3 regions of the Plantactinospora siamensis genome follow, and region 1 is predicted to be linked to each of the others. Evidence: riboswitches for the same ligand, from Rfam matches in the RefSeq annotation. Region 1 holds a riboswitch; each other region holds the start of a gene.
The links. Region 1 has a riboswitch for cyclic di-AMP ahead of ACFFHU_RS03365 (C40 family peptidase). Riboswitches for the same ligand answer to the same signal wherever they lie in the genome.
Positions count from the first base shown of each region.

Region 2: another riboswitch for cyclic di-AMP. It lies ahead of ACFFHU_RS20810 (C39 family peptidase); the one in region 1 lies ahead of ACFFHU_RS03365 (C40 family peptidase).
Region 3: another riboswitch for cyclic di-AMP. It lies ahead of ACFFHU_RS21605 (transglycosylase family protein); the one in region 1 lies ahead of ACFFHU_RS03365 (C40 family peptidase).

Region 1 is NZ_JBHLUE010000002.1:395,900-403,685, forward strand. It holds gene ACFFHU_RS03360 (N-acetylmuramoyl-L-alanine amidase) at 1-1,913, opposite strand, end outside; cyclic di-AMP (ydaO/yuaA leader) riboswitch at 2,149-2,281, shown strand; gene ACFFHU_RS03365 (C40 family peptidase) at 2,418-3,326, shown strand; gene ACFFHU_RS03370 (pyridoxamine 5'-phosphate oxidase family protein) at 3,493-4,014, shown strand; gene ACFFHU_RS03375 (zinc metalloprotease) at 4,161-5,162, opposite strand; tRNA gene ACFFHU_RS03380 (tRNA-Gly) at 5,726-5,799, shown strand; gene ACFFHU_RS03385 (hypothetical protein) at 5,888-6,199, opposite strand; gene ACFFHU_RS03390 (YncE family protein) at 6,289-7,659, shown strand; gene ACFFHU_RS03395 (hypothetical protein) at 7,729-7,786, opposite strand, start outside.
Region 2 is NZ_JBHLUE010000017.1:66,855-74,640, forward strand. It holds gene ACFFHU_RS20790 (lysozyme) at 1-148, opposite strand, end outside; gene ACFFHU_RS20795 (hypothetical protein) at 371-1,006, shown strand; gene ACFFHU_RS20800 (hypothetical protein) at 1,401-2,186, shown strand; gene ACFFHU_RS20805 (hypothetical protein) at 2,487-2,972, opposite strand; cyclic di-AMP (ydaO/yuaA leader) riboswitch at 3,366-3,505, shown strand; gene ACFFHU_RS20810 (C39 family peptidase) at 3,862-4,686, shown strand; gene ACFFHU_RS20815 (hypothetical protein) at 4,951-5,523, shown strand; gene ACFFHU_RS20820 (App1 family protein phosphatidate phosphatase) at 5,648-6,694, shown strand; gene ACFFHU_RS20825 (YfbM family protein) at 6,784-7,284, opposite strand; gene ACFFHU_RS20830 (MMPL family transporter) at 7,312-7,786, opposite strand, start outside.
Region 3 is NZ_JBHLUE010000017.1:235,451-243,236, reverse strand. It holds gene ACFFHU_RS21625 (ABC transporter substrate-binding protein) at 1-101, opposite strand, end outside; gene ACFFHU_RS21620 (ABC transporter ATP-binding protein) at 158-850, opposite strand; partial or broken gene ACFFHU_RS21615 (ABC transporter ATP-binding protein) at 933-1,688, opposite strand; gene ACFFHU_RS21610 (aminotransferase class V-fold PLP-dependent enzyme) at 2,225-3,262, opposite strand; gene ACFFHU_RS21605 (transglycosylase family protein) at 3,404-4,102, opposite strand; cyclic di-AMP (ydaO/yuaA leader) riboswitch at 4,103-4,274, opposite strand; gene ACFFHU_RS21600 (class I SAM-dependent methyltransferase) at 4,493-5,188, shown strand; gene ACFFHU_RS21595 (MFS transporter) at 5,271-7,100, opposite strand; gene ACFFHU_RS21590 (MarR family winged helix-turn-helix transcriptional regulator) at 7,177-7,686, opposite strand; gene ACFFHU_RS21585 (GNAT family N-acetyltransferase) at 7,720-7,786, opposite strand, start outside.

The DNA.
Region 1 (7,786 bases):
TGGACCTGGACGTACCGCATCTTGCCCCGGATCACCGTCCAGTCGCCCGGGGACGAGCCGTCGAAGGTCGTCGCCCGGTAGTACTCGCCGAGCGGCAGGCCGCCCACCACGTACCGCTGGCCGGCCGAGAACGTGTACTGCAGCGGCGTGATGGTCTGGTACGGCACGCCGGCCGGGTAGGCGCTCTGCTCCGGGTAGGCCCGCCCGTACACCGGGATGGTGGCCTTGCCCGCCTTGGGGGTGGCGACCAGGCCGACGGTCCACTTCGCCGCCGGCGCCGATGCCGGGTTGTGGAACCAGCCCTTCTGGCCGAGGTACCAGATGGCCGTCCAGTCACCCTGCCGGTCGGCCACCGCGTACGTCTGGCCGGCCGAGGCCCGGGATCCGTGGTCGGCGATGTCCATGGTGGTCGGGCTGCCGTCCGGGTGCAGGCCCGGGTCGGTCAGCAGCGGCGCGTCCTCGCTGGGCGCGCTGTGCAGGATCACCGCCGAGGAGCCGCGGGACGGGCACGGCGTGCCGGGCGCGTCGCATCCGGTGAACGCCGGCCGGTTGGTGGCGACGTTCGGATCGATGATGACGGCGCCCCCGGCCGGGGCGCCGATGCCGCGGAACGGGGCGTGCAGCAGGTCGAAGTAGTGCGACCAGTCCCAGTACGGGCCCGGGTCCCAGTGCATGCCGCGGACCGTGGATGGGACCGTGCCGGGCACGTTGTCGTGCCCGATGATGTGCTGCCGGTCCAGCGGGATGCCCAGGCTGCGGGCCAGGTAGCTGACCAGCTTGGCCGAGGACCGGTACATGGCCTCGGTGTACCAGGTGCCCTGTGCGGCGAAGCCCTCGTGCTCGATGCCCACCGACTTGGCGTTCACGTACCAGTTGCCGGCGTGCCAGGCCACGTCCTTGGTCTTGACGTGCTGGGCGATCAGCCCGTCGGCCGAGCGGATCGTGTAGTTCCAGCTCACGTACGTCGGATCCTTGATCAGGTCCAGCGTCGTGGCCCAGCTGCCCTCGGTGTCGTGGATGACGATGTAGTCGATCTTCTGCCGGGCCGGCCGGTTCGACAGGTCGTGGTTGCCGTAGTCGCCGGCCGTCGGCCCGTACTGCTCGTACGGCGCCGGCACGTCGATGCAGGCCACGTCCTTCGGGCACTCCAGGCCGTCCGGCCGCGGCTTGGGCGCGCGCAGGCCCAGCCGGTTCAGCCAGGAGCGGACCGGGTCGATCGCGCTCGCGGCCAGCCGCAGGTGGTGACCGTCGTCGGTGGTGCGCTCGGCGCCGGTCCGGATGGTGGCGTACACCTCGTTGGCGAACGCGGCCGCGGCGTCCGCGCTGTCCGCGCCGGAATACCGGGCCACCGCGCCGTACCAGGCCGCCGGGTCGCTCGCGCTCCCCGTCGGTCCGGCCAGTTCCTTCTGGTACGACGCCAGCAGCGCGGCGCCGCCGCGGATGTTGCTGGCCGGGTCGGTACGCAGCGCGCCGGCGCCGGCGCCGGTGAGCTGCTCGGCGGCGTCGACCGTCTGCAGGGACGCGGCCGGTGGCGCGTCGTCGGCCCTGGTCGCGGGCGGCTGGGCCCGCATCGGTCGGGCCGAGTCGCCGCGGGCGTCCTCGGCCGGGCCGTAGTGCCCGGACACCGGCAGCGCCCGGACGTGCGCGGCGTCGGTGAGGTGCATCGGGCCGTATCCGGCCGCGGTGCTCGGGGCGCCGGCGTTGGTGTCCCAACGCGACTCCAGGTAGGAGACGCCGAGCAGGACGCTCGCCGGTACGCCGTACTCGGCGGCCGCCGAGGCGTACTCTTGCTGCCGTGAGTCGTCGGATCCGGCGGCGACCGCCGGCGTACCGGTCGGGGCGAGCGACGCCGCGCCGACCAGTGCGGTGCTGAGCAGGATCCTCCTGCTCAGTGCGAGTTGCGGACGGTGCATCGAACCTCCATTGCCTGGCTGTGGGCTCCTGGTCACCCTCGTCCCTGCGGCGCTCGGCGTCAATAGACTCCGATCGGTCGGCAGGCGGCGTAGCTTTTCTTCATTTCCGACACCCTCCGCTACTGACCGTTATACATAACGATGGAACTTGCGCGTCGGCTTGCGCTGGCTCCCGGCGCTTACCTACTCTTGGTCACCGTCGAGCCGGTATCAGATCGTCCAAGGGGGACGGCAACGGCTCACACCGCCGAATCGTTGTATGAACCGGGGACCCACGTCCCAGGGGTGAATCCGCGGAAACGCGGTAGGGCGCCTTCTCTTCCGCCCGAACCCGTCAGCTAACCCGGTAGGCGGGGAAGGGGAGAAGGAGTACCAGCCTCGGTGGCAAGCCATGCCCCGCGGTCGGCTCCGGTACGTCCGGCTCGCGCCGGCGCCGGACCCCGGTCGCGCTCGCGTTGGTCAGTCGTTTCCGTCGCGGTAGCAGCGGTCGCCAGCGTCATGGCGATGCTGATGGGTGCCGCGCCCGCACACGCCGATCCGTCGACGGCGGAGATCGAGAAGCAGATCGACGACGCCTGGAACAAGCTCGAACCCACCATCGAGAAGCACAACGCCGCCAAGCAGGAGCTGGACGCCAAGCGCAAGCAGGCCGACGCGCTGGAGAAGAAGATCCAGCCGCTGCAGCTGCAGGTGGACCTCGCCATGAACAAGGTCGGCGGCTTCGCCGCCGAGGCGTACAAGGGCGACCAGGCCTCGGCCATCAACGCCATCCTCACCACCGGCAGCCCGAACGCGCTGGTGGACCAGCTCGAGCTGCTCGACCACTTCGCCCACCAGCAGCAGCAGGACGTGCAGGCCGCGTCCGACCTGCGGGCCAAGTACGCCGCGCAGAAGGCGCCGCTCGACCTGCTGGTGGCCCAGCTCACCGAGCAGGAAGCCGAGCTGGCGCAGAAGGCCAAGGACATCAACACCGAGATCGACCGGCTGCAGAAGCTGCGGCTCAAGGTGTACGGCAACGGCGGGGGCGGCGTGTTCGCGCCGGCGCCCTGCCCGGCCAAGTACCCGGGTGGCGACGCCGGCAAGGTGGTCAAGTTCGCCTGCAAGCAGATCGGCAAGCCGTACATCTGGGGCGCCGATGGTCCGAGCACGTACGACTGCTCCGGCCTCATGCTGGCGGCCTGGGCGCAGGTCGGGGTGAGCCTGCCGCACAACGCCGCCCAGCAGTACCACTCGATGCGCCACGTCAGCCGGTCCGAGCTGCAACCCGGCGACCTGGTCTTCTACAACGGCCTCGCGCACGTCGGCATGTACGTGGGCAACGACTGGGTGGTGCACGCGCCGCAGAGCGGCGACCACGTCCGGATGAAGAACATCGACAAGGGCAGCATCGTCGGCTACGGCCGGCCGGGCTGACCCACCCCGCTGTCCGCCCGGGCCCCGGGGTCGCGCACGCGACCACCGGGGCCCGGTGTCGTTGCGGGCGCCGGGCTGAAGCGACACGGTCCGGCACGGCGTGATTACCCCCGCCACGCTCGGCGTTTCCGTGGTCCTTCGTACACGCGTTCGATAGAATGATCCCATGGCATCCTGGACCGAGTTCGCCACCGACGAGCCCCAGCTCGCCGCGGCCATCCGTGGCCTCCTCCAGCAGTACGGGCCGGGGCTGGGTTACCTGGCGACCGTGCGCGCCGACGGTGGCCCCCGGGTGCACCCGGTGTCCCCGGTGATCACCGCCGACGGGCTCTACTGCTTCGTCGTCGACTCACCGAAGCGGCGCGACCTCGAACGGGACGGGCGCTACGCGCTGCACTCGTTCCCACCCGAGGACAGCGACGACGAGGCGTACGTGGCCGGTCGGGCCCGGCCGGTCACCGACCGCGCCCGGGTGGCCGAGCTGGCCGGCTCGCTCCGCGCGGCGCCGCACGTGGACTGGCGATTGTTCGAGTTCAGCGTCGACGTGGCCATGGTGGCCCGCCGGGGCCCCGGCGCCGGCTCCCTCGACGGCGCCGGGACGGACCGTCCCGGCGTCCAGGTCTGGCTCGACCCCGCAGCCGCCGCCCAGAGTGAAAGGAAGGGCCCCCTGTTATCGCTTTCTGCATAGGAAGGGCCCCTTCTTAACGCCAACCGGCGCCGGCCCCCGCGTGGGGCCGGCGCCGGTTCGTGGGTGGGGACGGGGGTGCGGCGGCCGCCGGGCGGGGGCCCGGCGGGGTGCGGCGGCCACCGGGCGGGGGCCCGGCGGCCGGTCGATCAGGAGGCGCGGTACGTGTTCCAGCCGCTCAGCATCCGGCTGGCCTGACCCGCGGTGAACTGGTACATGCACGAGTCGTACGTGTAGTCCATGAAGTTGTGGATCGGGTCGGTACCGGGCGCGGAGCAGGTGTCCCGACCGGTCGGGCACTGGTAGGCGGCCGACGCCTCGGCGGGGGTGTCCGAGACCTGGTCGCCGCTGCCGGAGCAGCCGCCCTGGAACGTGTGGTAGAGGTTCAGCCAGTGGCCGATCTCGTGGGTGCCGGTGTCACCCTGGTTGTAGTTGGTGGCCGTGCCGCCGGGAAGCGACTCGTTGAGGGCCACCACGCCGTCCTGGAGGCTGAGGTTTCTGGTCGGGAAGGTGGCCCAGCCCAGCAGGTTGTCGCTCAGCTCGCCCAGGTAGAGGTTGAGGGTGTTCTTGCCGCCCTTGTGCAGGGCGTTCTTCATGGCCCGCTCGGCCGAGGAGCCGTCGACGATCGGGTACCAGCTCGGGTTCACCGTGCGGTCGATGCTCTGCAGTTGGAAGCCGAACGCCGTGGCCACGCCGCCGGTCGACCCCGCGTACGCCTGGTTGAGCACGCTGATCTGCGAGGTGATCATCGAGTCCGGGATGTTGCCGCCGGCCCGGGTGCTGTCCCGCTGGATGACGTGCACCACCACGGGGACGGTGATCGAGGCGGTCAGCGTCGGGCCGAGCGCCTTCCCGCGGGACCGCTCGGCGGCGGTGGCGGCCAGGTCGGCCTCCCGCTGGGCCACCTGCGCGGCGGTCAGCGAGTCGGGGTCCTTCGCGGCGTGCCCGCCGGCGCGTACCTTGGCGGCGGCCGGCGCGGCGGCGCTGCCGGCTGCCGCGGTGCCGGCCGAGGCGCAGCCGTGCGGGGCGGCGGCGAGCGCGGCGGCCGGGGCGGCCGCCACTCCGACGGCGGCGCTGCTGATCATGAGAGCCAGAGAGGTCGATGCGACTCCGGCGGATCGCCAGGTCGGCAGGTGTTGACGCAGCCCCATGGGCTTACCTCTTCTCCTGACGGTGCGACCCGGGGGTGTGTCGCACCGATGCGAAATCGTGCGCCAGACGTTACAAGACATCGAGAAATTTGAGAACATGAGTCACGTATCGATCATGTTTCGTGCCCCCACTCGCGGCCGCCGACCGCCGCCGGCCGCCGACCGCCGGCGGGCGCCGACCGCCGGCGGGCGCGGTTGCCGGCCCCACGCGCGGTTCAACGGCGGCCCTCGCGGGCTAACGACGGCCCTCGCGGTTGGCTGCGGCGCTCGCCGCTCGCTCGCCGCTGCCGGCCGGCCGCGCCCGCCCGCTCGCCGCTGCCGGCCGGCGGCGGCCGCCCGTTCACCCGCTCGCCGCTGCCGGCCGGCGCCGCTCGCTCGCCGCCCGCTCGCTGCTGCCGGCCGGCCGGCGCGGCGCCCTCGGCCGCGCCCCCTGACCTGGAATGTGAATCTTGGACCGAAACCGTTCGCGGCGGACGGTTTCGGTCCAAGATCTGGTTGGCGCGCCGCGCGGAGAGGTACCTGGATGCACCATGCCGGAGCGACCGGGTAGAGTGGGCCCGCCGGCGGGTGTAGTTCAATGGCAGAACATCAGCTTCCCAAGCTGACAGTGCGGGTTCGATTCCCGTCACCCGCTCCATACGAAGGCCCTGGTCGTGGCATGAGCCACAGCCAGGGCCTTCGATGTTGCTCGGGTCAGCAGCGCCCGACGGGCCATCCGCGGGCCACTAGCCACGCTTCTTGCCCCGCTCGTGCAGCGCCGGCAGGACCGCCGCCGGCGCCGAGACAGCCCGTCGGCCAGCCCGCGACTTTGGCGGACCACGAACGATCCCGACGCCGCGCACCTCGGTGAACGTCTGCCGAACGCGAACCACCCCGGCGTCAGCGTCGACGGCTTGGTCCGGCAACCGCAGGCCGATCATCTGGTCGTATGCGGCCAGGGCCAGGGCCAGGGCGTGGACCTGCTGGGCGATGCCGGCCTTCGCCGAGTCGGCAAGCCGCCGACGGATGGTGTGGTCGGAGCAGGTGGTGGCGCCCACCTGTCGCAGGTAACGCAGCCCGCATCTCCGGCGCTCTCCACAGTGGCCCGATGATGACTTCCCGGGCACAATCCACCCGAAGGGACAGCATGCATCGCCTGTCTGCCAGTATCGCTGCCGGCGCGTTGGGACTTGGGCTGCTCGCCACCGGCCAACCCGCCGTGGCGGCGACCTCCTACGACCAGCCTCTCGTGACGGTCAACTCCACGCTCGTCAACGTTGGCTTCTCCGACATGGTGAAGAGCGCCGCCACCGGCCGGATTCTCATCTCGAGCGGCAAGGACTACGACACCCTCCAGGTCGCCGACCTGGACGGCGGGATCATCGGTACCGTTCCCGGCCAGGCGGGCGCGAGCGGGCTCACGTTGAGCAAGGACGGGCGTACGGCGTACGCCGCGCTCTTCGACGCGGGTGCCATCAGCGCCATCGACGTGGCCACCGGCACCGAGACGGCGCGATACGTCGTCGGCGCCGACACCTGCCCGTACGATCTCGCCCTGGCCGGCGGCAAGCTCTGGTTCAGTTATGGCTGTTACGGCATCTCACCGGCCCGTCTCGGCTCGGTCGACCTTGGGGATCCGGCCGCCCCGATGACCCTCGACCAGGGTGACTACCTGACCTTCACCCCCCGGCTGGAGAGCGGGTCGATCGACGACGGGCTGCTCTTCGCCGTGGTGGAGGGCGTCTACCCTAACCGTCTGATCAGCTATGACGTGTCGGGCGGGACGGCGGTGCGGCGTACCGCGCTGGAGGACACCCTCCAGAGCGTCTCCGAGTTCGCCGTCACCCCCGACGGCTCCGCCGTCATCGTGGCTACCCCCGGCGAGTACCAGTTCACCACCAAGCTCGCCCGGTACTCCGCCACCGACCTGACCGAGCAGGGCCGGTACGCCGTGCCTGGCTCCGTCGTCTCCCTCGGCGTGGAACCCGACGGGCGGATGGCCACCTACTCCGACGACCAGGGGCTCGCCTACTTCGCCCCGGGGGAGTACGAGCCGCGCTGGATGGTCTACCAGGACTTCGCCCCGGGCCTGGAGCCGGCGCACCGCGGGATCGCGCTCGGCGACCAGGACCGGCTGTACGTGGCCACCCGCTACATCAGCAACTCGATGATGAACCTGACCGCCGTGGACGCGGTGCAGCCGCCGGTCGAGGTCACGCCGCTGGAGACCTCGCTGAGCGTCGACGCTCCCGCCTCGGTGGCCGTACGCAAGCCGGCCAACTTCACCGGACGGCTGGCGACCCTGGGCGACACGGAGGTCGGCGTGCAGACGGTGCATGTGACCCGCGAGGACAAGCGGGGCGCGGTCGCCCTGCCCGACGTGCAGACGGCGGCCGACGGGTCGTTCACCGTCACCGACGTGCCGCGGGTGGCCGGTGCGACCAGCTGGCGATTCGTCTTCGACGGCACCGAGCAGCTTTACGGGTCGAGGTACCTGGTCCAGCTGAAGGCCAGTTAGTCTTCCGGTCGGCGGCGGCCGTCCCCGGACGGCCGCCGCCGACCCCACCGAGCCGCTGGACTGAGGCGGCTAGCCCTTTCGCCAGTCGGTGAGCAGTCGGTCCAGCTCGGTCGCAGCGGCGAGGGGA
Region 2 (7,786 bases), on a different contig from region 1:
AGCCGGAGACGTCCATGCCCGGCAGGCCGCCGGGTGCGGCCTGAGCCGGGCCGGCGCCGAAGGCGGTCGCCGCGGCGGCCGTCAGCGCGACGAGCGCCGTCGACAGTCCGGCTCGGGTGAACCGGCGCAGTCGGTGGAACGAGACCATTGAAGCCTCCCAGATGGGGGTGGGCCGCCGGAGCGGCTGCTGGGGGTGAAAGGATCCGCCAGCAATTAGGTCACGCTTGGAACAAAATTTCAATAGTTACATTGAAGATTTTCCCTACGACGATGTGTGGGGCGCGGTCGACCCGGTGACGGCCACGCCGTTGCCCGCGCGGCGCGGCGTGGCGACGCTGCCGTCCGGTCCGGTTCGCGGTAGGTTGGCACGATGAACCGCGCCCTGGCCGACCGTCCGGTCCCGATCGGACGGACGGCGATGCCGGAGCTCGGTTCCCTGATCCTGCGCGCGATCCGGTACGCCACCGGGTTCGCCGCCGCGGCCCTGCTGTTCGCGTTCGGGGTGGACGCCGGCCAGCTCGAGGCCGATCGCGCCGACGCCGCCCGGTCCGCCCCGGCCGCCGGGCAGCCGGCCGGCGCCGCGGCCGTCCTGCCGGGCGGCTGGCTGACCGCAGCGGCCACCGTGGCCACCGTGACCGCCGACGCCGACCGCTCCCTCGCCACCGCCTTCGCCGGGACCATGGTCCGGCCCGTCGTCGTTGCGGTCCGGCCCGCCATCGTTGCGGTCCGGCCCGCCGTCACTGCGGCCCGGCCCGCCGTCGTCGCGGCTCGGACCGCCGTCGTTGCGGTTCCGACCGGCGCGTTCGGCGCGTCCGGCGTGACCGTCCGGTCTGGTGCCGCCAACCGCCATTCCGAGGTCGGACCGGGTCACCCGATTCTGCCGGCCACCGACCGGTCCGCGCGGATCGGCGCCGCCGCACCGTCCGGCACGCGCGTCGGCACGTCGTCCGCCCCCGGGCGTGACCGCTCCCGCCCCGACACCCAGCGGGCACCGCCGCTGCGCTGAGCGGGCGGGCGACCACCGGCCACCGGCCACCGCCGTCACGCCGAGCGGGCGGTCATTGGCCACCGCTGTCGCGCCGCGCGGGCTGTCATTGGCCTCCGCCGCCGCGCCGAGCGGGCTGTCGTTGGCCTCCGCCGCCGCGCCGAGCGGGCTGTCATTGGCCTCCGCCGCCGCGCCGAGCGGGCTGTCGTTGGCCTCCGCCGCCGCGCCGAGCGCGGCGGCCGGCAGCCGTCCGGCGGCCGCCGCACCCGCATCCCGGATCCCCTTGCGTTCCGCGACGTCCGGCCCGCCGGTACGCCGCAGCGGGCGCCCCCCCGTGCCCCGCAACCCGTGCGGTCGATCCCCCATCAGGTGGAGGACCGCTGTTGACCGCCTCATCGAGCCAGAGGTGTCGAAGATGGAAAAGGCCCTGTTCACGTTCGCGGAAAACGTCGCCCAGGCGGCGATGATCTGGCTGGCCCTGATGGGGCTGATCGGCACGCTGGCCCTGTCCCTGTCTCGGCGGGCCGGCCGGAGATCGGGCGGCGACGCTCGGCCCGGCCCCGCCACCGCGGAAGCCGCCCGGTACGCCGGCGAGGTCGCGGTGGCCGCCGAGCGGGCAGCGGTGACCGCCAGCCGGCGCCGAGCGGCCTGGCTGACCGCTCAGGAGGTGCTGGACCGGTCCTGGTCGGCCGTCGAGGAGTCCGCGGCCGAGCTGGACCGGCTGTCGGCCGTACCCGCCTTCCCGGCGCCGGCCACCCTGCGCACCCCCGCCGAGTACGCCGACCGGGAGCGGTACCTGCACCGGGCCGCGATGGCCGCCTACTGGCGAGGGGAGCTGTCGGCGGCGAGTGCCATCGACGCGCTCAGCAACCGCAACGGTTGGGACCCGCGGCTGCACCCGGCCGATCAGGAGCTGGCCCTGCGCCGCGCGATCCACGCCGACCTGCTGACCACGTACCGCTCGGCCGCGGAACGGGAGCGGTCCACCTGGCGGGAGGCCGGCACGGCCCTCGCGGCCGCCCGCAGCCTGCGCGCCGAGGCGTACGCGGCCGCCGAGCGGGCCCGCACGCCGGTCCGGGCCCGGCGGCGGCTCCGGCCGACGCCCGTCCTCCAGCCGGCGTCCGCGAGCCCTACGCCGTCGCCGTCGCCGGCTTCGGCCGGCTCGGCTGCCGCCCGTTGGCGCGCCGCCCGGGCTGGCTGATCCCGTGCCGCTGGCCCGCCCGGGCCGGCTGGTCCCGTGCCGCTGGTCCGCCCGGGCCGGCTGATCCCGGGGCCGCTCGCCGCCCGGCGCCCGGCACGCCGCTCGCCGAACCCCGCCGCCCCTCCCCGCCGCATGCCGGCCCCACCGCCGCCCCGCCGGCCGCCCGGCGATCTTGCACTTTTGGCCGGCCATATGCGCCGAAAGACCCGTTTTGCCGGGGCCAAAAGTGCAAGATCGCGCGGGCGGGGCGGGCGGGCGGGGCGGGCGGGGCGGGTGGGTGGGGGCGGGCGGGGGTGGGGGTTAGCGGCGGCGGGGTGGGGGTGGGGGGCGGCGGGCGCGCAGGGCCAGTTGTCGCAGTCGGCGCTCGACCACCCGGTCGCTGTGCCAGGCGATCCACAGGCAGAGCGCGGCCAGGGGCAGCTCGACTCCCAGCGCCAGCAGCACCGACACCAGCAGGTCCGGGCCGCGCGGGGTGGTCGTGACGTCGAACCAGGCGTCCACGACCAGCATGGTCGCGGTCGCGGCGGCGCCCAGCGCCACCCGGCGGTGCCCGTTGTAAGCCTGGACGGCGGTCAGGGTGAGCGCGAGGACGAGCCCGGCGTCGAAACCCACCCAGGCCAGCCGGTAGTGGACCGTCACGGTGTGCGCCGGCAGGGTGGCGGCGAGGTACGCCACCCAGGGGAGGGTGAACGCGGCCAGCAGGCCGAACACCGGCGCCACCCAGCGGGGAACCGGCCGCACCCCGCCGACCCCGTCCGAGTCGAGGCGTACGCCCGTCTCGCTCATCCCGTGCACCGCCGTTCCGCCGCCGGTGCGAACCGATCGGCACCGCCAGCGAATTCTACTCGGCCGTACGCGTGGCCGCCCGGTGCCGGCGTTACGCCGCGGACGGGTGTGACGGAACGAATGAGCTGTGACGGATGTGGCCGGCGATGCTCCCGTACCGATTCTGCCCGGTCATTGTGATCTCGACGCCTTCGGCCGGATGTGGCCCTCGATCAATCGGATAAACCAACGCCCGAAATCAATCTGGGCAGGCGGTGGAAAACCGGCGGTCTTTCCTTCTCCGACGCGACCCCCGTCACTGTTTTAGCAGCTGGGTGGGGTTGGCAGGAATAAGAGGGGCCAGTAGTGTCGTCGCGTCTGGCCGGTGTGCAGGTCGCCGATCCGGGGACCGCCGGCGCAGATCCGCTTAGTCGTTCACACGAGCCGGGGACCCAATTATTTCGGGGTGAATCCATGGGCATCGCGCCCGTGGTAGGGCGATCTTTCCCGCCCGAATCCGTCAGCTAACCCGGTAGGCGGTTGTGGAAGGAGAACGTTGGTGCACCGCTCGCCCCCGCGGGTTCCCCCGATCCTGATCGCTGTGTCCGCGTCCGTGTCCGAGACCGCTCCGGCCGGAGTGGCGTCCTGATCCGAGGCTGATCCGCCGAGCCAGCTACCCGACGCGAACACGGCTGTTCCACCCCCGCGGCGGCGCTCCCCCCGGACCCCCGCAACTCTGACCTCCCGCCGCCGGCCATCCGGTCCGCGGGACGTTCGAACCGAGCCAATCGAGGTCCGCCCCGGGCACCGTCGCGTGCCCGTGCCGGCCCCGGTCGCACGCGTTTCCGGTACGTGGTCCCGGCGGGGCCGCCGACCCACCCCCGGGTCGGCACGTCCCCTGGAGGAATCCGTGAACCATCCCCGTCCCCAGTTCCCCAACGCGCTGCGCCGGCCCCTTGGCCGGGTCGCCCTGCTCGCCGGCGGCGTCGCCGTCGCGGCCGCCGTGACCGGCGTGTCCGTGACCCTGGCCGGCGGAGCGCCGAACCCGCCCGGCTCGTCGACCGTGGCGGCGGCCGAGATCGCCGCCCCCACCAGCGCGGCGGCCGCCCCCAGCGCCAGCCAGCCCGGCGCCCCCGCCTCCTCGGCGGCGCCCGCGCCCACGACTCCGGCCAGCAAGCCGGCGCCGAGCACGGCCGCGCCCAAGCCGAAGCCGAAGCCCAAGCCGCCCGCGGCCAGGTCGTTGAAGTACGACTACGAGGCCCAGATCACGGGCTGGTACTGCGGCCCGGCGGCCACCCGGATCGCGCTCACCGTGGCCGGCCTGCACCCCAGCCAGGACGCCGTGGCGGCGGCGCTGAACACCACCGAGAACGGCACCGACTCGGCCGAGGACACCACCCGGGTGCTCAACCGGCTGATCAAGACCGACTTCTACTCCACCCGCGAGTTCGCCGGCACGCCGACGTCCGCTCAGGTCGGCCGGCTGCGGACCGACGTGGTGCAGGCGATCACGAGCGGCCACGCCGTCGTGGCCAACATCGTGGGCAGCCAGGTGGACACCGAAGGTGGCTGGCACTACTACGACGGTGGCCACTACCTGACCGTGGTGGGCTACAAGGACAACGGCCGGACGATCAAGATCGCCGACCCGGCGTACGTCAACGGCCAGAGCGAGTACTGGATGGACACCACCGACTTCGCCAACTGGATGGCCAGTCGCGGCTACTCCGCCTGAACCTCCCCGACCCGCCCTCCCGCCGCCCCCTGCGTCGATCATGGGCTTACCGCGGCGCCGAACTCGACAGCTCGCGGTAAGCCCATGGCCCGTCCCAGCGGAGGTGCTCTCGGCGCCGGGCGGCACCCTGGTCCGTGCCGGACCAGCGGATCATGCTTGGATACCGATATGTCTGTTCAGCGTGGCGTGAGTCCCGCCGGCGGCCGGCGGCCGGGTCCGAGCGGCGGCCCGGCGCCAGCGGCCGGAGCTGGACGGTGGGTGTCGGTGGCGAGCCTGCCCGCGCTGGCCCGGGCGTTGCTCAGCGAGGACCTCGGGGGCCGGGATGAGGTGCCCCGGCACGTCGCCGACCGGGTCAGCACGGAGGCCCGCCGGTGGGCGGAGCACGGGTTCGGCGCCGAGGACGTACGGCCGTGGCTGGACCTGCCGCCGGACGCCGCCGCCTACCTGGCCGAGCGCGGCGTCTCGCCCCGGGTGCTGGACCTCCCGGTCTCGCTGGCGCCCGCGCCCATGGCGCTCAAGCTGGCCATCACCAGCGGACGGCTCCCGGTCGAGCGGGCGTACGAGCTGCTGGTGGCCACCGGCGAGCACCGGCCGGCCATGGCGCCGGCGTCGGGGGCGCCGTTCGGCGACGCCGCCCGCACCGTGCCGAACGCCAACGCCATCAGCGCCGCGCCGGGGACGGGCGGCACGCGTGGAGCGCCCACCCGGGACGCCACCGGCGGCGTACCGGCCGCGCCGGCCTGGTCGGGCGAGCCCGATCGGGAACGGCAGCCGGGAGAGCGGCGTCGGACGCCGGTGGCACCGGTGATCTTCTCGCACGGAACGCCCGAAGGTTAGGCGGCGCCGCCCGCCGGCCCGAAGTGAGCCGGGGGATCCCTTTTCCTCGCCTTCCGGGGCGGTCGAGGCCCCCTGTTAACCCGCCGGATGTGCCGGAGCCGCTGGTCTGTGGCAGGGTGGCAGCGTGTCGCTCACTCCCGTCGGCGAGGCGGTCGTACCGAGCCGGCTGCACCGCGCGGCGCGCATCGAGGATGCCGTCCATCAGGTGGTCGCGCGGCGGTTGCAGCGCCGGGGCTGGCGTCCCCAGATCGTGGCCTACACCGGGTACGGCGGGTGCGACTGGGCCCGCGTGATGGGCCGGGTGGTGCTGGGCCGGATCGAGTCCCGGCCGGATCGCCGGCCCGAGTCGGTGCGCGGCTGGCGCAGCTTTGCCAGCCTGCCGGCCAAGCACACGCCGGTGGTCATCGAGGCCGGCGGGCGCCGGCACGAGGCGCAGACCGACCGTAGCGGGTTCATCGACGTACGCGTCGATGGCCGGTTCTCCTCGGGCTGGACGACCGTCCGGATCAGCACGGCCGACGCCGACCCGGTGGAGGCGCCGATCCGGACCATCGATCCGGAGGTCCGGTTCGGCATCCTCTCCGACATCGACGACACGGTCATGGTCACGGCCCTGCCCCGACCGCTGCTGGCGGCCTGGAACACCTTCGTGCTGGACGAGCACGCCCGGATGGCCGTGCCCGGGATGGCGGTGCTGTTCGAGCGGTTGGCCACGGCGCACCCGGGCGCGCCGGTGTTCTACCTGTCGACCGGCGCCTGGAACGTCGCGCCGACGCTCAGCCGCTTCCTCTCCCGGCACCTCTACCCGGCCGGGCCGCTGCTGCTCACCGACTGGGGGCCCACGGCCGACCGGTGGTTCCGCAGCGGCCGCGAGCACAAGCGGGCCACGCTGGCCCGGCTGGCGCGGGAGTTTCCGGACGTCCGGTGGCTGCTGGTGGGTGACGACGGGCAGCACGACCAAGAGATCTACGCGGAATTCGCCGCCGCGCATCCGCAGAACGTGGCAGGCGTGGCGATCCGCCGGCTGTCCCCGACCCAGGCCGTGCTGGCCGGCGCGTTCCCCACCCCGCCCGGCCATCCCGCCGACAGCGGGCCGGACGGCCAGCGCTGGCTGTCGGCCCCGGACGGCGCGGGCCTGTTCCGCCTGCTGCACCGCGCCGGCCTGGTCTGAGCGGGCGCGCGGGGCCGGCCTGGTCTGAGCGGGCGCGCGCGGGGCGGCCTTCGCTGGCGAGGGCGAGGCCGCCGGCAGGGACGGCCGGGTCAGGTGAGGGCCAGCAGCACCGCCTGGCCGTTCGAAGCGGCCGCCTCGTAGAACCGGCGCAGTTCGGCCAGGTTCGGCATGAGGTAGCTGTCGAGCTCCTCGACGCCGTTGGCCCAGATGGCCGGGTAGATGTCGGCGGCCGACATGGCCTGCGGGTCGAACCGGGCGCGTAGCGTCTGGACGTCCACCGCGCCGAGCGCGCCGGCGATGGTGCGCACGGCGTCCGGGCGCACCAGCCGGGCCGGGCCGTAGCCGTTGTCCTCCCCGACCTCCTCGCCGCCGAGGATCGCCGCGCCGGCCCCGTCGCCGATCTCCCAGGCGGTGCCGGTGAGCAGGTAGTGGATGCCGTGCCAGGACTTGTCCAGGTCGAGCTCGGGTTCGGCCGCCTCGTCGTCGTCGTCGCCGTACAGCAGCGTATCGACCTCCGCCGGGTCCGCGAGCACCGCTGCGAGCTCGACGGCATCGCGCGGGGCTGCGGTGCCCGGCGCGATGCCGGGCACCGCAGCTGCCTCATCCGTGCCGACCGGCTAGGGGATCATCGCCGGCGCCGTCCGCGAAGCCTCGTCGACGGCGGGCCGTACGTCCGTCTCGAGCCGCACCCTCGGCATCCGGCGCTCCAACCAGCGGGGCAGCCACCAGTTGTACCGCCCGAGCAGTTCCATCGAGGCCGGCAGCAGGACCAGCCGCACGACGGTGGCGTCCACGGCCACGGCGGCGGCCAGTCCGAGCCCGAGCTGCTTGACCCCCAGGTCTGCGCCGAGCATCACGGACAGGAACACCACGATCATGATGGCCGCCGCCGCGCTGATCACCCGCGCGCTGCGGGTCAGCCCGTCCCGTACCGCGCGCCGGGTGTCCCCGGTCAGGTCGTACGCCTCCCGGATGCGAGAGACCAGGAACACCTCGTAGTCCATCGACAGTCCGAACAACACCGGGAACATGATCAGCGGCACCCATGCGGTGACCGGCATGGTGGTGGGGAAGTTCAGCGCGCCGCCCAGC
Region 3 (7,786 bases), on a different contig from region 1:
GTCAGCTTGCTGTCCCCCGAGCCCTTCGGCCCGCCGCCGCCACAGCCGGCGACCAGCAGTGCCGTGGCGGACACCACCGCAAGCGTTGCGGTTGCGCGCATCTGTCATCCCTCCAGGTCCGCGCTCGGCGCGCGGCTCGCGGTTGCGATCGGATCGTTCAAATTCCGAGGTACGACAGCAGCTCGCCCTCCCGCGAGCGGACCTCGGAGTTGTCCATCGACTCGACGACGCTGCCCTGCGCCAGCAGGTAGTGCCGGTCGGCGACGCTCGTGGCGAAGTGCAGGTTCTGCTCGACCAGCAGCACGGTCACCCCGTGCCGCTTGGCCTCGCCGAGGATCTCGCCGACCCGCTGCACCAGCAGCGGGGACAGCCCCTCGGTGGGTTCGTCGCAGAGCAGCAGCCGGGCGCCCATCCGGAGCACCCGGGCCAGCGCCAGCATCTGCTGCTCGCCGCCGGAGAGCGTGGTGGCCGGGGCGGCGCGCCGCTCGTACAGGATCGGGAAGGCGTCGTACACCCGCTCCAGCGGCCACGGCTGCGGCCCGACCGCGGGCGGCAGGGTGAGCTGTTCGGCCACCGACAGGCTGGCGTAGCTGCCCCGGTCGTCCGGCACCCAGCCGAGGCCCAGCCGGGCCCGGCGGTGCGCCGGCAGCCGCCCCAGGTCCCGGCCCTCGAGCTCCACCGTGCCGCGCTGCCCCGGGTGCAGACCCATCACACAGCGCAGCAGGGTGGACTTGCCGGCGCCGTTGCGGCCCACCAGCGTCACCACCTCGCCGGCGTCGACGCGCAGCCCGACCCCGCGCAGCACCTGCGCCTCCCCGTACCAGGCCCACAGGTCATCGATCCGCAGCATCCGCCGCCTCCTCCGGTGCAAGGAAGGGCCCCTTGTTATCGCTTTTTGTAGAGGAAGGGCCCCCTGTTAACGCCTCTCCCCCGGCGCGCTGAGGCTCGCCCAGGTAGGCGCTGATCACTCGCTGGTCCGCCCGGACCTGCTCGTACGGCCCCTCGACCAGCACCTTGCCGGCCTGCAGCACGGTCACCGTGTCGGCGAGCCGGCCGACCACGCTCATGTTGTGCTCGACCATGACCACCGTGCGGCCCTCGCGGACCCGCTGGATGAGGTCGACCGTCCGGTCCACGTCCTCCAGCCCCATCCCGGCGGTCGGCTCGTCCAGCAGCAGCACCGTCGGTTCGAGGGCCAGCGCGATGGCCAGCTCCAGCGCCCGCTTGCGGCCGTAGGCCAGCGCCTCGGCCGGCACGTCGGCCACCTCGGCCAGGCCCACCAGATCGAGCAGCTCGGCGGCCCGGGGGGTGTACCGGCGCATCAGCCGGGCCGAGCGCCAGAACCGCCAGCCGAGCCCGCTGCCGCTGGCCAACGCCAGCTCCACGTGCTCGCGTCCGGACAGCTGCGGGAAGAGGCTGGTGATCTGGAACGACCTGGCCACGCCCAGCCGGGCGATCCGCTCCGGCGGCAGCCCGGTGACGTCCCGCCCGCCCAGCTCGATCCGGCCCCCGGTCGGCCGCAGAAAGCCGGTGAGCAGGTTGAACAGCGTGGTCTTGCCGGCGCCGTTCGGACCCACGAGCGCGTGGACGGTGCCCGGCGCCACCGACAGGTCCACCCCGTCCACGGCCCGGAAGCCGCGGAAGTCCCGGGTGAGCCCGCGTACGGACAGCGCCGCCTGATCGGTCATCGCCCCTCCCCTCCTCCGCCGCCCGCACGGCCAGCGCCGCGGTGACCGCGGTCACAACCGGCCTCGTGTCTGGGGAAAGGTACGGGCAGTCCGGCGGGCCGGGCCATGGGGCCGCGCCACACATTCGGGCCGCTCTTCTCGTGCCGGGTCGATATGCTCCGGCCGCTGGCCGGCCCGCCCAGCCATCGATGATGCTCGGTCCCCAGCCGGTTCGGCGCGCCGCATGTGGGCGCCGCCCCGGTCGGGCCGACGGCATGTGGCCGGCCGCCACCACGGGAGCGTTGCCGCCGGCCGGACCGGCCGCGCCGGCAGCCGGGGTGGCCCGGGGCGGCGGACCGGCGCGCCGGACGGGCCGCGCCGGCGGCCGGGGTGGCCCGGGGCGGCGGACCGGCCGCGCCGGACGGGCCGAGGCGCCGGGCGGGCCGGGGGCGCCCGCGGACCGGCGCGCCGGTCCGCCGAGGCGGCGGGGTAGCCGGGGCGACGGCCGGGCCAGCCGGGGCGACGGCCGGGGTAGCCGGGCGGCGACCGGGACCGGCTCAGCGGGTCAGCGCGGCCACCGCCCGATCCACGTCGTCGACGGTCGTGTAGAGGTGGAACGACGCCCGGAGGCGCCCGGCCCGCACGGCGGCCCGGATGTTCGCCGCGGCCAGCCGGTCCGCCGCGTCCGGCAGGTCCACGCTGACGATGGCGCTGTTTCCGGGCGGGCGGCCGAGGCCGGCCAGGAACCGGTTGGCCAACCCCACGTCGTACCGCTGCACCGCCGCCACGCCCACCCGGCGCAGGATGTCGAGCGCCGGGGCCGCGCCCACCCAGCTGAACCAGGCGGGCGAGGTGTCGAACCGCCGGGCGTCGTCGGCCAGCCGCAGCGGCGGCCCGTAGTACGACTCGGACACCTCCCGGCCGGCGGACCAGCCGGCGGCCGAGGGGATCAGCCGCTCGCGCAGCGCGGGCGCGAGATAGCCGAAGGCGGCGCCGCGCGGGGCCATCAACCACTTGTATGCCGCGACCACCACCGCGTCCGCCGCCAGCGCGTCGAACGGCAGCCAGCCGCAGGCCTGGCTGGCATCGACCACCACCAGGGCGCCGTGCCGTCGGGCGGCCGCCACGATCTCGTCGTACGGCGCCACCGACCCGTCCGCGGATTGCACCAGGCTGAACGCCACCAGGTGCGTCCCGGCGTCGATCGCGTCGGCGAGCCGTGGCGCCGGGACGGTCCGCACCCGCACCCCGCGATCCGCCTGGGCCAGCCAGGGAAAGAGGTTCGACGTGAACTCGATCTCCGGCGCCAGGACCACGGCGCCGGACGGGAGCGCCGACGCGACCGGCGCGAGCAACGCGGACACGGTCGCGTTGAGGGTGACGTCGGCCGCGGACACCCCGATCAGCTCGGCGAAGATGGCCCGGGACCGTTCGCTCGCCGCCCCCCAGCCCTCCCAGGAGGTACGGCCGACCCGCCAGTCGGCCAGGGCCGCCTGCAGCGCGTCCCAGGCCGGTCGGGGCGGCAGGCCGTAGCTCGCCGTGTTGAGCCAGCCCGGTTCCGGCTCCCAGAGCCGCTGCGCCTCGGCCAGATCCATGCCGGCCACCCTATGCCGGCCGGGACCCGGGTCCCTGCGGCCCCGGCCCGCAGGCCGGCCGGACCGCGCCGATTTGGCCCGGACATGCCGGACGCCCGGCCGAACCGGCCGGGCGTCCGCGTGGTGCCGTGGAGCTGTCGATCAGAGGCTGAGCCGCTGACCCGGGAAGATCAGGTTGGGGTTGCCACCGACCGTCCGCTTGTTCTCCTCGTACAGCGCGTGCCAGCCACCGGAGACGCGCTGCACCTCGGCGATGGTGGACAGCGTGTCGCCCGGCTTGACGACGTACGCACCGGTGGCCGCGGCCCGGCGCGCGGTGGTCCCGGCCGGGGCGCTGTGCCGGGTGGTGCTCTTCGGCGCGTGCCGCACGGTGCTCTTCGGCGCGTGCCGCACGGTGCCGCGCGAGGCTGCCCGCTCCGACCGGTGGTCCGACGAGGAGCCGGAGCTCGACGACTTCGAGCTGTAGTGCTTGGTCGAGCCGCCCTTCTTGCCACACACCGGCCAGGCGCCGATGCCCTGGCCGCGAAGCACCTTCTCGGCCACCGCGATCTGCTCGCCGCGGGAGGCCAGGTCGGCGCGCGAGGCGTACTTGGTCCCGCCGTAACCGGCCCAGGTGCCCTTGGTGAACTGCAGGCCGCCGTAGAAGCCGTTGCCGGTGTTGATGTGCCAGTTGCCACCGGACTCGCACTGTGCGATGGCGTCCCAGTTGACGCTGGCGCTCGCCGGAGCGGCCGGGCCGAACAGCGCCGCGACGCCGGTGACGGCGCCGACGGCCAGCGTGCCGACGGCGACCCGACGGGCGGTGACCCGGCGGTGCCGGGCGGTGTACTGCGTTGCCATGTGGTTGCCCTCCACGCCGACGAGGTGAGCTGTCGGGTTCGGGCCGAGTTGCCCGGCCGCCGTTGGCGGCTTCACCCCGAGGTGACGTGCACCGAGGAACGTTGGGTCCCCCGCTCCATGCCCCTTGACTGGGTCCCGACGGCCGGCGGCATGGATTAGGCGTTACCGACCTCGGTGCCCGCGATTGCGGACCTCAGCGACGTTAGGCGGCGTTTCTCGCCGCCGCCCACTGATTGTGGACTTACTCACCAGTCAGCACTCAACGCTGCTATTCTGCCTGGTTGGCCGGTGTACCCCGACTTTCGGGCGAGGTGTGGCTGGTCTTCAGCCCGCGGCGAACGCGGCCGGTTCCGGGTCGCGGCCCGGCCGGCGTACCGGTCGAATGGGGTGATGGAGCAGACACGAGCCGGGGCCGCGGCGGGGCGGGCGGCGTACGACGGCATCGCGGACTGGTACGAGCATGAGTTCCTGACCGCACAGCGGGCCGCCGGGGACCCGCTGGGGATCCGGACGGCGCTGGCCGGGCTGCTGGGCCCGGGCCGCGGCCCCTGCCTGGAGGTGGGCTGCGGCACCGGAGAGTACGCGGCGCAGCTGCGCGGGCTCGGTTGGACGCCGGTCGGCGCGGATCTGTCGGCCGGCATGCTCCAGCACGCCCGGGACCGGCTGCCCGCCGTCCGCGCCGACGCGGCGCGGCTGCCGTTCCGGGACGGCTCGCTGCCGGCCGTGACCGCCGTGATGGCGCACACCGACATGCCCCGGTACCCGGACGTGCTCCGCGAGGTGGCCCGGGTGCTGGCGCCGGGCGGCGTGTTCGTGCACGTGGGCGTGCATCCGTGCTTCTGCGGCGGGTTCGCCGACCGGACCGACCCGGCGGCCGTGGTCATCCGGCCGGGCTATCTGGACGGTCACTGGACGATGGAGTCGTGGAGTTCGCAGGGGCTGCGGGACAAGGTCGGCGCCAGCCACTGGCCGCTGCCGGAGCTGCTGCACGGCGTCCTGGCCGCCGGGCTGACCCTCGACCGGTTCGCCGAGGGCGGGTCACCCGTGCCCACCATGCTCGCGTTCCGGGCCCGGAGGCCGGCCTGAGACCGCCCGGCCGGCGGCGGCGATCCGGTGTCCGCCCCGCGCGGGCTGCGGGGCATCCTCGCCGTCCATCTTGGGCGACGGCTCAGCCGGCCTCGCCGGCGAGCGGACCGGCGGACCGGGACGCCGGCGACAGCGGTACGGCCGCCACCTCGTCGGCCAGCTCGGCCTCCCGGCTGATCAGGTCCGGTTCGTCGGTGGGACGGCCGCGCGGCGTGAGCAGCGAGGCCACCGCGCCGATCAGGGCCATGACGATGGCCAGCCAGAACACGATCACCAGTCCGTCGTGGAACGGGCCGGAGATGAGGTGCGGGAAGAACTGCCGCCCGGTGAGCGTGTGCGCGTTCGCCGCCGGCAGCGCGCCGAGCAGCGCGGGGCCGAGCAGCGCGGCCATCGGGTTGTAACCGAGGAACGCGGCGAACAGCGTGCCCACCGGCGGCAGCTGGGCGATCGTGTGCGCCGCCGACGCCGGTACGCCCTGGGCGGTCAGTCCGGAGTCGAGGGTGCCCGGCAGCGACGAGGCGAGTCCGGCCACCATGAGCGAGAAGAACACCCCGATCGACAGCACCATGCCGGCGTTCTGGAACGTCGCGCGCATCCCGGAGGCCGCGCCGCGCAGCCGGGCCGGGACGCTGGACATCACCAGTGAGGTGTTGGGGGCGGAGAACAGCCCACCGCCCAGGCCGTTGAGGAACACCAGGATCGCGAAGACCGGATAGCTGAAGTCGCTGGGGATCAGCAGCAGCCCCGCGAACGACCCGGCCATCACCACCAGGCCGCCGGCCGCGAACAACCGCGCGCCGAACCGGTCGGACAGCGCGCCGGCCAGCGGCCCGGCAACCAGGAAACCGACCGTCAAGGGCAGCAGGTAGATGCCGGCCCACAACGGGGTCTGCTCGTAGTTGTATCCGTGCAGCGGCAGCCAGATGCCCTGCAGCCAGATGATCAGCATGAACTGGAGCCCGCCGCGGGCCACCGAGGCGAGCAGACCGGCCGCGTTGCCGCTGCTGAAGGCGGCGATGCGGAACAGGCTGAGCGGGAACATCGGCTCGGCCACCCGAGCCTCGATCAGACCGAACGCCACCAGCATGGCCACCCCGCCGATCAGGCCGGCGAGCACCCACGGGCTCGTCCAACCCATGGTGTGTCCCCCGTACGGCTGGATGCCGTAGGTGATGCCGGCGAGCAGCGCGGTCAGGCCCACCGCGAAGGTGAGGTTGCCCCACCAGTCGATCCGGGCCGGCCGGCGCAACCCCGTGTCGTGCAGCGACCGGTACGCCCAGATGGTGCCCACGATCCCGATCGGCACGTTGACCCAGAACACCGAGCGCCAGTTCCACTCGGCCAGCACGCCGCCGAGGACCAGTCCGATGAACGAGCCGGCGATGCCGGCCACGATGTTGATGCCCAGCGCGGTGCCCCGCTGCCGAGCCGGGAACACGTCGGTGATGATGGCGGCCGAGTTGGCCATCAGCATCGAGCCGCCGACCGCCTGGAGCACCCGCCAGCCGATCAGCCAGAGCGCGCCGCCACCGCCGTCGAGCGGGTCGACGGAGAGCAGGATGGAGGTGATGGTGAACAGCGCGAACCCGGCGTTGTAGATCCGTACCCGGCCGTACATGTCACCGAGCCGGCCGAGCGTGACCACCAGCACGGCGGTGACCAGCATGTAGCCCATCAGCATCCAGAGCAGGTAGCTGACGTTTCCGGGCTCGAGCGGATCCAGGTGTACGCCGTTGAAGATGGCCGGCAGCGAGATCAGCACGATCGACGAGTTGATGGTGGCCAGCAGGGTGCCGAGGGTGGTGTTGGACAGCGCCACCCACTTGTAGTGCGGATGCTCGGCGCCGCCCGCGAGCGCGCCCCGGGCGCCGCCGCGCCCGGGCGAGCCCGACACGTCGAAGCTCGTGCTCATGTCGGCTCCTCGCTTCGCTCGGAGCCGCCATGAGACTCCACCGCACTGCGCCCGTTGATGAGCTCGCTGCGCTCGCTCATGTCGTCGTTCCCCCCTCGTGTTCGCCGACCCGGCCGGCCGGTCGATCATTCGCCGGCCCGGCCAGCCGGTCGACCGTGCGCAGCGACCGTTCGAGCGCCGCGCGGTCCTCGTCCGGCAGCCCGGCCAGCAGCTCCCGCAGCTTCGCCGCGCGCGCCCGGCGGCGCTCCCGGATCCGGTCCCGCCCGGCGGCCGTGGCGCGTACCAGCACCACCCGTCCGTCGGCCGGGTCACCGGCCCGCTCGGCGAACCCGCAGCGTTCCAGCCGCGAGACCAGCTGGGTCATGGCCGGTTGGGTCACCCCCTCGGCGACCGCGAGGTCGGAGAGGCGGTGCGGGCCGAGGTCGTCCAGCCGGGACAGCACCGACGCCGCGGTGAGGCTCAGCCCGTCCGGAGCGGTGGCCCGGCGGAGCAGCCGCATCAATCGCTCGAAGTCGCTGGCCAGCTGGTCGAGCTCGGCGTCGGCCGCCGGCCGCTCGCCCGCGCGGTCGGCCGGGGATGTCGTCACCCGGCCTTTATATCAGCGACTTATAGAAGCAGCTTATATACCTGGCCGAACTGTTGCCGGCGCCACATCGTCCCCGTGGTCCGCCGCAAGCGCCAGACCG